2 regions of the Novosphingobium gossypii genome follow, and region 1 is predicted to be linked to the other one. Evidence: predicted binding sites of a transcription regulator. Region 1 holds the regulator's gene; the other holds the start of a gene.

Region 1 (6,052 bases):
TCGGGCGTTTTCAGAGGGCGGGTTCTGGGTGTGGAGCCGCAGCCGGCGCTCGAACGGGACCGCCTCACGGTGGCGATGCACGAGCCAGGAGGCGGGAGAACCATCAAGGTTCGAGTGAATGTCCCGGGAGCAGGCGCTGCGGCGGCCATTCACGACGGTGACGTGGTCGAATTTCGAGCGCGATTGATGCCGCCGGCGCCGCCTATGCTTCCCGGCGCGTATGATTTCGCTCGAACGGCATGGTTCAACGGGATTGCCGCCACCGGATCGGCAATCGGCGAAGTGCGCATGATCGAAGGGCGCGGTGCAGACGAGGGGGTGCTCAGCGGCCTGCGTCGCAGTTTGACTGCCCACATCCAGACCCGCATCGGTCCGGAGGCTGGCGGCATAGCGGCGGCCTTCGTGACAGGGGACCGGGGCGGCATATCCAAAGCGGACGCGGCGGCGATGCGCGATTCGGGGCTGGCGCATCTGCTTTCGATCAGTGGATTGCACGTCAGCGCGATGGTCGGTGCCGTATACGTCGTTGTAGTCCGGCTGCTGGTGTTGTTTCCATGGGTGGCGCTGCGCTTCCGGCTGCCGGTGATCGCCGCCGGAGCGGGAGCGCTAGCCGGCGTTGCCTACACGCTGCTGTCGGGCAGCGAAGTGCCGACGGTGCGATCCTGCATCGGCTCTCTGCTGGTGCTGGCCGCTTTGGCCCTCGGCCGAGAGCCGCTGTCGTTGCGGATGCTGGCCACGGCGGCGTTCTGCGTCATGTTGTTGTGGCCCGAAGCGGTAATGGGGCCCAGCTTTCAGATGAGCTTCGGTGCCGTGCTTGCACTTGTTGCCATAAGCACTGCCGAACCGGTGCGGCGGTTCCTTGGCCCGCGGGACGAATCACTGGGCGGGCGGGCACTGAGGCATCTTGGGATGCTGCTGGTCACAGGAGCTGTGATCGACCTTGCCCTGATGCCGATCGGCTTATACCATTTCCATCGCGCGGGCGTTTATGGCGCCTTGGCCAATGTGCTGGCAATCCCGCTCTCGACCTTCATCGTCATGCCGCTTCTGGCACTTGCCCTGATGTTCGACGTCGTTGGTTTGGGCGCGCCCTTCTGGTGGTTGGCAGGGCTTTCCATCGATCTGCTAACCGATCTTGCACATTGGTTCGCCTCCCGCCCAGGTGCCGTCAAAGTGCTCCCCGGAACGGGAGCTGGCGCGTTCCTGTTGTTCGTTGCCGGAGGATTGTGGCTGGGCTTGTGGACCGGCCGTATCCGCTGGCTGGGCCTGATCGCTGCGACAACAGGAGCGGCCTTGCTGGCGATGGCGCCCCCGGCGGATGTCCTGATATCGGGCGATGGTCGCCATGTCGGCATAGTCGAAAACGGAGGGGAGAAGCTGTTCCTGCTCCGCGACGGCGGTGAAGGATATGCGAGGGACAATCTCATCGAACTGGCCGGTATGGACGGTGCTCCCACATCTATAGAGAAATGGCCGGGCGCGCTGTGCAATCGCGATTTCTGTATGCTCACCGTCATGCGTGCTGACAAGGCTTGGCGGCTGCTCATTTCACGAGGTCGTGATGCGGTTCCGGAACGCGGACTGGCGGCATCTTGTGAACGCAGCGACATTGTGATTTCAGACCGATGGCTGCCGCGCAGCTGCCATCCGCGCTGGCTGAAAGCCGATCGCGACAGCCTTGGACGCACGGGCGGGCTGGCGCTGTATCTTTCGAGCCATCGGATCGTCACCGTGACAGAAACTCAGGGCGAACATGACTGGCGGCGGGAACCACCTTCGCGAAATCGTCGCCCATTTACCGGCACAAACCCATCTTCCGTCAATGAATCCAGGACGAACAAGGTAGGCGGGAAAACGCCCCAAGATGGCGATCGTGCACCGTGATCAGGCTACTGGGCTGCTCCTCACATCAAGGAGTAAACGCCACCGGCAGAGGATGTCGGAAGCCGTAAAAAAGGAGGCGAGGTAAGTCATCCCTCCACGAAGAGTTGAGCTCCGTCCATCTCTCCCGCGTAATCGATGGCCTCCATACCGATGTGCAGCTCAATCCCGGTGCGGACTGAAAAGCGCTTCTCAGTGATAACGGCGCAGCAGGCCCGCCAGCTTGCCCTGCACCTCGACCTCGTCCGGGCCGTAGATCTGGGGCTCGTAAGCGGCATTGGCGGGATCCAGACGGACCATACCTGCTTCACGCCGCAGGTATTTCAGCGTCGCTTCCTCTCCGCGCACCAACGCGACCACGATCTCCCCATCCCGTGCGGAATTGGTACGTTTCACAAGCGCGAAATCGCCATCAAGAATGCCGGCCTCGACCATCGAATCCCCTGATACTTCCAGAGCATAATGTTCTCCGGACCCGAGCAGCGCCGCAGGAACGGGAAGGGTAGACTGCCCTTCCAGCGCTTCGATCGGAACACCAGCAGCAATGCGACCGTGCAGGGGAATTTCGATGACGTCGTTGGCGGGAACCACTGGTCGGATGCTCGGCGCTGCGACAGTGCCTGCCAAAGCGTTATCGTTGCCGTTCGCAGCTGCAGCCTTGGGCGTCTTGACGCTAGTGTCGTCAGGCTGCCGCAGCACTTCCAAAGCCCGCGCGCGATTGGGCAGGCGGCGAATGAAGCCGCGTTCTTCCAGCGCGGATATCAGGCGATGGACGCCGGATTTCGACTTGAGGTCGAGAGCTTCCTTCATCTCTTCAAAGCTGGGCGATATGCCGCTTTCTTCCAGCCGGGTCTGGATGAACCGGAGCAATTCGTGCTGCTTGCGCGTCAACATTGTCGCTGCCTTTTCTTCGCCGCCGGATCAGGACCTTCCTGACCTTTTTGTTCTCGTAGTGAACATTGCGGGAACAATCAAGCAACCAAATTCGCGTTTTTCATCCGCCACAGCCGTTTTCGAGCAGGAATATCTCCACTTCCGTGCCAATTTCGGCAGCGGTTGCGTGAGCGTGTCGGTCTATCAGAGCGTTGCAATAAGCAAGCGGTGACAGCGCGCCGCTATCCTGAAGAGGATGAGCGATCACTTCGCGCCCGTTCCAGCTACCCCGCAGGAACTCGCGGCGCTTGCCGGCTGCCCTGATCGGGGCACCCAGCCGTGTCACGATCCGGAGGGGCAATGGCTGAGCAGCCCCCGACAATGCCCGCAGGAGCGGCAGCAGAAACAGATGTCCCGTGACGTAGCTGGAGACCGGGTTGCCGGGCAGGCCGAGAATGATTTGGCGCCGTCCGGCGACTTCTCGCGTCGCCACCAGGATGGGCTTGCCCGGTTTGATCGCCACGCGCCAGAAATCCATCCGCGCACCCCATCGTTCAAGTGCCGGGCGGATCAGGTCGTGGTCTCCCACCGACGCGCCGCCGCTGGTAACGATAAGATCTGCGTCGCCGGATGCTTCAAGCGCCTGCGTGATCGACGCTAGCGTGTCTTTTACGGGTCCGATCCGCCGTGCATCGACCGGGAGGGTCCGCGCCATGGCTGTCAGCATCACCCCGTTGGTCGCGGGAATATGGCCGGGCGCGCAGTTCTCGGGATCGGCGGAGAGTTCGTCACCGCTGTCGATGATGGTGACACGGGCCATACGCCGGACAGGAAGGTGACGGTGGCCGCCTGCCAGCGCAAGCGCTGCCTGAGCCGAGCCGATCCGCGCGCCGACGGGCAGGATTTCCGTGCTGGCGGCGAAATCCATTCCGCGACGGCGCACGTGCTTGTCTTCTGGCTGAGGTGCATCGCCGGAGAGCGCGACACGATCGCCCGTGCGCATGACGTCTTCCTGCAGGATGATTCCAGCCGCGCCTTCAGGGAGGATTGCGCCGGTGGAGATGCGCACGGTCTGCCCGGCTGTGATGCTACCAGTAAACGGATGCCCGGCCGCGCTTTCGCCGATGATCTGCCAAGGTCCGGCTACGTCGCCTGACACCATGGCATAGCCGTCCATCGCGGAAAGATCGACAGCCGGGTTAGTCCGGCGGGCGCGAAGCGGTTCCGCAAGGTAGCGCCCGATCGCGTTCTCCACGTCTACATGTTCGATCGGCAGCGGCTCTGCAAATGCAAGCAGACGGGCCTGGGCCTCTTCAAGCGTAAGGGGACCAGTGGTCACCCTTGCCAACCCTCGGCCTTCCAGTGACCGGACTTGCCACCGCGCTTTTCCATCAGAGCGATCTGCGTGATGGCCATGCCTTTGTCCAACGCCTTGGCCATGTCGTAGATTGTGAGGAGCGCGATGGAAACGGCTGACATTGCTTCCATTTCCACTCCAGTGCGTCCCGTCAGCGAAGCGGTGGCCACCGCGCGAACAGCGTCCTGCTCGAAGATGAAGTCTATGTTCACGGCATCGAGCGTAAGGGGATGGCACATTGGGATGAGGTCTGCAGTGCGCTTGGCGGCCATAATACCTGCAATGCGCGCCGGGCCCAGCACGTCGCCTTTGGGCGCGTTCCCTTCGCGGATGGCGGCCAGTGTCTCAGGCTGCATGACAATCCGACCCGAAGCGACGGCGACCCGCGCCGTTTCGGCTTTTCCGCCCACGTCGACCATGCGGGCGATCCCTTGCGCGTCGATATGGGTCAATGAATTGGCCATTGCCACAGTCCTATCAGTTGCCGGTCAGTAGCGATCGAGTGGCCGCCTCCACATCGGGCTGACGCATCAGGCTTTCGCCGACAAGAAAGGTTCGGGCGCCGCAGGCCGACAGGCGTTGGAGGTCAGCGTGGCTGTTGATGCCGCTTTCGCTGACGAGCAGGGTTCCCGCTGGTGCCAGGGGAGCTAACCGCTCGGTGGTGCCAATGTCGGTAGCGAAGAGCTTCAGGTTTCGGTTGTTCACACCGATAAGTCTGGATTTCAAGGCGCTTGCACGTTCCATCTCATGTTCATCATGAACTTCGACAAGACAGTCCATGCCGCGCTCATGTGCTGCAGCCTCAAGTTCTGCCATGAGGCCATCGTCCAAAGCGGCCACGATGATGAGGATGGCGTCGGCGCCGATCGCACGGGCTTCGGCCACCTGCCATGGATCGACCATGAAATCCTTGCGGATAACGGGAAGCGTACAGGCGGCGCGCGCTTCGATCAGGTAGTCTTCATGGCCCTGGAAATAGGGCGCGTCAGTCAGCACCGAGAGGCAAGCCGCGCCGCCGCGCTCATAGGCAATGGCATGATTGGCAGGACGAAAATCTTCGCGAATCAATCCCTTGGATGGCGAAGCTTTCTTGATTTCCGCGATCAGTGCGTAGCCGCTGGCAGCGTTTGCGCGAAGGGCCGCCTCAAAACCACGGGGCGCGGTCTGGGTGGCGGCGCGGGCGTCGAGATCGTCCAGCGTTGCAGCTGCCTTGCGCGCAGCGACTTCCTGGCGCTTGGTATTGCAGATCTCGGTGAGCTTGTCGGACATCGCTTCCTCTTTACGCGCGGGTAGCCGCGATCCAGCAGTCGAGCAGGCCCTTGGCAAGACCCTTGTCGATGGTTTCGGCGGCTTCCTCGACGCCTTCTTCCCAGGTTTCGACTTCGCCCGCCACCATCAGTGCACCGGCTGCGTTGAGGAGCACGGCGTCGCGATAAGCGCCAGGTTCGCCCAGCAGCAGACTATTCAACGCAGCGGCATTGTAGGCGGGGTCGCCGCCACGAATGGCTTCCACGGACGCCACCGGCAGACCGACAGCCTGCGGGGTGATGCGGCCCATGGAAAGTTCGGTACCCCTGATATCCGCCACTTCGTTGCCGCCGGCAAGGCTCAGTTCGTCCAGCCCTTCGTCGCCCGAGATCACCATCGAATGTTCGGTGCCCAGCCGCATCAGCGCCTCGGCATAGATCGGCACGTAGGCAGGCCGGGCGATGCCGACGAGCTGGCGTGAAACGCGGGCCGGGTTGGCAAGTGGCCCCATCAGGTTGAAGATGGTGCGCCGACCCAGCGACTTGCGCAGCGGCATGAGGCGGCCCATCGCCGGATGGTGACGTGCGGCGAAAAGGAAGCCGATGCCGATTTCCGACAAGGTGGATTCCGCAGTCTCCACGGCGCGATCAAGGTCGAGGCCCAGTGCTTCCAGCGTGTCGGCGGCGCCGGCCT
Region 2 (6,052 bases), 380 kb from region 1:
GTCGGAAAAGCTGGCGATCTTTGTCGATGACGCGCGCCGCAACGGTATCGAACTGGCCGCGCCGGACATCAACAGGTCGGAAGCCGAGTTCATCGTTGAGGAGACGGCGGAAAGCCATGCGGTGCGCTATGCGCTGGCAGGCATCCGCAACGTCGGCGAAAAGGCGATGGACGCCATCGTCGCAGAGCGCGAGGCGAACGGGCCGTTCGTCGATCTCGACGATGTATTCCGCCGCGCGCCCGCCGGGTCGATGAACCGTCGGCAGCTGGAAAGCCTGGCTGCGGCGGGCGCCTTCGATGCGCTGGAGCCCAACCGCGCAAAGGTGCTGGCCAATGCCGACACTCTGCTGGCCGAGGCCGACCGCTCTTCGCGGGAGCGCAATTCCAGCCAGCACGGCCTGTTCGGGGGCGAAGACCATGTCGAGCAGGGCTTGCGACTGGTCGAGGCGGACAAGTGGGACCGCGCCGAGCAGATGGCCAAGGAGCGCGAGACTTTCGGCTTCTACTTCGCCGCGCACCCGGTGGAGGCCTATCGCGCGGTGGCGTCTGCCAATGGCGCGCGTACATACTCCAGCCTCATGGCGGGCGGGGGCGGCGGTGGCCGCACCGGCGCGGTGATGGCGGCGATGGTGGAGAACGTCCAGAAGCGCAAGACGCGCAAGGGCAAGGACTTCGTGATGGCGGAGTTCTCCGATTCGTCAGGCAACTTCTCCGCCTCGTGCTTCGAGGAAAGTCTGGTCGAAAACTTCGTGAAGTGGGCCCGGGAAGGGGAGTGCATCCTCCTCAACGTCGAGTTGGATTCACCCAGTCCGGACGAACCGCCGAGGGTGACGGTGCGCGGCGGACGCCCACTCAGCGAGGTCAAGGCGGACGCTCGGATGGTGCTGAAGCTGGAACTCGATCGGGTGGAGGCGGTGCAGGAACTGGCGCTGTTGATGCGTCCGGGCGCGCAGGGCGCGGGCGAGGTCATCGCCACGCTCCTGCTCGGAGATGGTCGCACGCAGAAGGTGCGCCTTGGCCGGGATTTCGCGCTGGACGGCGAATTTGCCGAACATCTTCAGAGCGTGGAAGGCATCGCGAACGTCTCGCTCACTGCCAAACGCGGGCCAGAGCGGGTCGCGATGGCCGCCTGATCGTTTGCACACGATGAAGTCGTCCCGGAGGAGGTCCGGGACGACGCGTGATTACTTGTCCTGCTGCACCGCGTCCTGCGCGGCGTCGCCCACCTTGGTGGCAGCATTGCCGACGTCGTTGGCCGCTTCGGCGATTGCATTGTCCTTGATGGATTCGCTGCTGTTCTGACTGAACAGATAGATGCCGCCGACGATGGCAACCAGCAGGATCACCGCCAGAACGATCCCGGTGCCGCCGCCAGTACGGGTTTCGCGGATGATTGTCGTATGGCCCGGAGCGGCCTGAGGCGCGGCGGACTGCTCAGTAGTGACGGTTTCTTCAGCCATGGATGGCTCCTGTCCCTATTGGATACTGCCCGGATGAACGCTCCGCCCTTCAGGAGGTTTCCGAAGGGGGTCACAGCAGGCTCAACTGTCCGTCAAGCGAGGGCTGCCTGAACTGCGCGCAGTCCAGATCGACGTGCGGGCGCGTCATGCCCAGCCTGGCAGCGGCGACGCGGAACCGGCGGCGGAACAGGTCGGCCCAGACGCCCTCGGGGCGCATTCGGGTGACGAAGTTCGGATCGTTGTCTTTCCCGCCCCGGATGGAGCGGATCGTCGCCATGACCTTGCCGGCACGATCGGGAAAATGCGTGTCGAGCCATTCGCGGAACAACGGTGCGACTTCGTGCGGCAGGCGCACCACGATCCACGATGCAGAGCGCACCCCGCGCCCGGCAGCATCTCCCATGATCGCCTCCATGAAACTGTCGGTGATCGAAGGTATGACGGGCGCGATCGAGACATGCGCCGGCACGCCTGCCTCTGCCAGCCTGCCCAGCGCCGCCATCCGCTTGGCCGGAGAGGCTGCGCGCGGCTCCAGCTTCTGCGACAGGACCGGGTCGAGGCTGGTGATGGATATGCCGACATGGACGAGGTTGCGCGCGGCAAGTTGCTCCAGCAGGTCGAAGTCGTGCAGCACGCGATCGGACTTCGTGGTGATCGTAACCGGGTGGCCGGTTTCCAGGCACAGTTCCAGCACCGCGCGGGTAATGCGGTAGCGGCCCTCTATCGGCTGGTAGGGATCGGTGTTGGTGCCCATGGCGATCGGTGCCGGGCGATAGCCGGGCTTTGCCAGTGTCTGGCGCAGGAGCTTTGCCGCTGCGGGCTTGGCGAACAGCTTCGTTTCGAAATCGAGGCCGGGGGAAAGGTCGTGATAGGCATGGGTGGGTCGCGCGAAGCAGTAGATGCAGCCATGTTCACATCCGCGATAGGCGTTCACCGAACGGTCGAACGGCACGTCGGGCGATTTGTTGAACGAGAGGATCGAACGCGGATGTTCTTCGGTGACCGTGGTGGCCGGGTGCCGGGCCGGGCCGTCCACCGTTTCCAGCGCATCGAGCCAGTCGCCGTCGACCTCCCGCGTGGGCAGGTTGAAACGGCTGCTTGCCGCATCGCTAATCGCGCCTCTGCCCTTGATCGCTGCCATGGACCATGGATGAACAAAAGAAGAACAAATGTCAATTCGCGCGCGAGCAGGCCATGAAAAAGCCCGCCCCTCTTGCGAAGGGCGGGCGCTTTTTCGTCGAAGTGGCTGGGGCTTAGGCCCAGGTAGCCATTTCGGTTTCGAGGTTCTCGACGATGGCTTCGAAGAACTGCTCGGTGGTCATCCAGCTCTGGTCCGGGCCGATCAGCAGCGCGAGATCCTTGGTCATCTTGCCCGATTCGACGGTCTCGATGCAGATGCGCTCAACGGTTTCGGCGAACTTGACGACGTCGGGCGTGTTGTCGAACTTGCCGCGATAGGCGAGGCCGCGCGTCCAGGCGAAGATCGACGCGATCGGGTTGGTCGAGGTCGCCTTGCCCTGCTGGTGCTGGCGGTAGTGGCGGGTGACGGTGCCGTGCGCGGCTTCGGCCTCGACGGTCTTGCCGTCGGGCGAGAGCAGGACCGAGGTCATCAGGCCCAGCGAGCCGAAGCCCTGCGCCACGGTGTCCGACTGGACGTCGCCGTCGTAGTTCTTGCACGCCCACACGAACTTGCCCGACCACTTGAGCGCCGAGGCGACCATGTCGTCGATCAGGCGGTGTTCGTAGACGATGCCCTTGGCCTTGAACTGCTCGGCAAAGCCTTCGGTGTCGAATACTTCCTGGAACAGATCCTTGAAGCGGCCGTCATAGGCCTTGAGGATTGTGTTCTTGGTGGACAGGTACACCGGCCAGCCGAGGTTGAGGCCATAGTTGAACGAGGCGCGGGCGAAGTCGCGGATCGATTCGTCCAGATTGTACATCGCCATGGCGACGCCCGGAGCCGGGAAGTCGAACACGTCGAGGTCGATCTTGTCGCCGTTCTCGCCGTCCCACACCAGACGCAGCTTGCCGGCGCCGGGGATGAGGGTGTCGGTGGCCTTGTACTGGTCACCGAAAGCGTGACGGCCGACGACGATCGGGCTGGTCCAGCCCGGAACCAGACGGGGCACGTTCGAGATCACGATGGGCTCGCGGAACACGACGCCGCCCAGGATGTTGCGGATGGTGCCGTTGGGCGACTTCCACATCTTCTTGAGGTCGAATTCGGTGACGCGCGCTTCGTCCGGGGTGATGGTGGCGCACTTGACGGCAACGCCATACTGCTTGGTGGCGTTGGCGGCGTCGATGGTGATCTGGTCTTCGGTCTCGTCGCGCTTCTGGACCGAGAGATCGTAATACTTCAGGTCGATGTCGAGGTAGGGGAGGATCAGACGTTCACGGATCCACTGCCAGATGATGCGGGTCATTTCATCGCCGTCCATCTCGACGATGGGGTTCACAACCTTGATCTTTGCCATTCTAGAAATACTCCCCAGGGGTGAGAATTGCCGCCGTACTAGGCAGGCAGGGAGCGCATGGCAAGGCCAAGGCGTTCCGAATCGGGCCACGCAGACCTGACACTTTGGAGGCTATTGCACCTGATTGGCATTATCTGAAGCCGGCGCGCCGGGCGGACCGGCGGCGTGTAATGAAAAACCCCGCTAGATCCGAAGATCCGCGGGGTTTTCTGGAATGGTGGGCGTAGCAAGGATTGAACTTGCGACCCCTACGATGTCAACGCAACGCCACGACTCGGAAATGACGGTAATCTGCGGTTCCGTTCCGGAGCGAAATCCCAGAAAACGCGAACGATCCGAGAACAAACCGGCCTTTTGCGCGAGCTTCACGCAAAACTCACGCAAGGATTTCGCGGGTCGAAGTTGGTGGCGCTGCTCGCAGGTATCGAACTTGCGACCCCCGGTTTTCGAACTGCAAAGGAGGGCTAATCATGGCTGATAAAGGCATCATCTTCAGCGCCGCCATGGTACGCGCGCTACTCGACGGCAGGAAGACCCAAACGCGGCGGCTCTGCGCCTGGGCGAACAATCCGAACAGCCCGCCGCTATCGCGCATCGTTCCTCTCGATCACGCGCCGGGCTGGTTCGGTGACGAGGAAGGCGAGGTCTGCTTTTCCGCCGGGTATGCGCCTGGGCAGCGGCTGTATGTCCGCGAAGCGTGGACGCTGCGGGGTCAGTTCACCGACGTGGTTGAGGTTGGATACCGTGCGTCGGAGAACCGGGGCCACACCGAGTATGTCGAGCAATGGCCGGTCGCGGTGGCGGTCCCAGGCAAAGCAAAGCCGGGGCGGCCGGCGCCCAAGTGGCCGGAGTGGCCCAAGTACGGGCCGTCTATCCACATGCCCCGCTGGGCGTCGCGGATGTGGCTGGCGGTCACTGAGGTGCGCGTGCAGCGCCTACAGGAATGCAGCGAAGCCGACGCGATCGCAGAGGGCATCGAGGGTTTCGCCTGCATAGGCGGCCAGGCTTGGCGCGACTACGGCGGCGGCTCCGGGTTCAACAAAACCGATCCCGCGTCCCCGGCGACGCGCAGCTATCACACGCTCTGGAACAGCCTGCACACCGCTGAGGACGAACGCTGGGAGGACAATCCTTGGGTCGTCGCCGTCACCTTCAAGGTGCACCACGGCAACCTTGATGCAGAGTAGGGAACTAGACTGGCATGCCACGGCGTAGCCTTACGCCGGCAGCACGCCAGCCAGAGACCATCCTGCTCCGAAAACGAAACATACCAGAGAGCCAATGATGATGAGGACGCCGATATTCACGTATCTATTTCCGCGCTGAAAGAACGCTAGCTCCCTGGTCATATCTCTGTCGACGACACCGGTCGTAAGGGAGCGCCGGTGTCGCCACATTTCTTGTGCAGATTGATTGTAAAAGGCCAGCTGGCTGAGAAATGCGAAAATGTGGGCGACTAAGCTAAGTACGACGCCCATCGCAAAGCACGTAAACGCCGCCCACAGGAATGTAGCATTCAGCCGAAGTGGCGCTTCTGACTTGCCGACCGTATTCCCTATGAAAGTGAACATCGCGATTAGGGCCCCCCCGTTCGCGAGCATGATCGCCGCCAAAGCTTTCTCTGCGAACGTCATTTGGTTTTTCAACCGGTCGACTGTGTCTACCTGCGCATTCTTCAGATCAAACTCAATGTCCTCGCGAACGTTGGGGGTGAGAGCATCGGTCATCGGTCGGCCTCGTGTTTTGAAGTGCTTGGCGCAGTGAGGGAGGTAAGATAGCCTCTCGGCATGACGAATGATAATCACCCTGTAGAAAGCAATGACAACCTGCGAGACCTCTCGGAGGCCGATGTCATCAAAGCAACGGAAGTGGCCGGCATCAGTCTGCCGATCAGCGATTCAAGCGCTCTGATAAAGGCGGCGACGGCGGTGCTAGATCAGCCCGTTTCGCCGGCTGAGATCGAAACAGCGCTGCGAACCGCCTACGTCACTCTGCCGCTCAACACGCCCGCGGATCTGCTTGATGCAGTCAATCGGGTGCTCGACGTGAAGCTTGGTGATCCCGGGGAGGGCGAGGGCGAGTGAACGCGGCGGGGTATCGGCGGAGCATTTTACGT

What was found. Region 1 encodes LexA, which represses DNA repair genes until DNA is damaged. Its sites were predicted from a motif close to GTTCCNCNCTTGTTCT; they were not measured.
Region 2: the regulator LexA is predicted to act here: its motif matches at 2,611-2,626, upstream of GGR40_RS01625 (PA0069 family radical SAM protein).

What each region holds. Positions count from the first base shown of each region.
Region 1 is NZ_JBNPXM010000001.1:678,375-684,426, reverse strand. Features, by position in the region: gene GGR40_RS03605 (ComEC/Rec2 family competence protein) at 1-1,884, shown strand, start outside; gene lexA (transcriptional repressor LexA) at 2,074-2,775, opposite strand; gene GGR40_RS03595 (molybdopterin molybdotransferase MoeA) at 2,876-4,093, opposite strand; gene moaC (cyclic pyranopterin monophosphate synthase MoaC) at 4,090-4,575, opposite strand; gene trpC (indole-3-glycerol phosphate synthase TrpC) at 4,589-5,380, opposite strand; gene trpD (anthranilate phosphoribosyltransferase) at 5,391-6,052, opposite strand, start outside.
Region 2 is NZ_JBNPXM010000001.1:303,052-309,103, forward strand. Features, by position in the region: gene dnaE (DNA polymerase III subunit alpha) at 1-1,132, shown strand, start outside; gene GGR40_RS01620 (hypothetical protein) at 1,184-1,459, opposite strand; gene GGR40_RS01625 (PA0069 family radical SAM protein) at 1,530-2,600, opposite strand; gene GGR40_RS01630 (NADP-dependent isocitrate dehydrogenase) at 2,713-3,936, opposite strand; gene GGR40_RS01635 (hypothetical protein) at 4,407-5,123, shown strand; gene GGR40_RS01640 (hypothetical protein) at 5,154-5,663, opposite strand; gene GGR40_RS01645 (hypothetical protein) at 5,724-6,020, shown strand.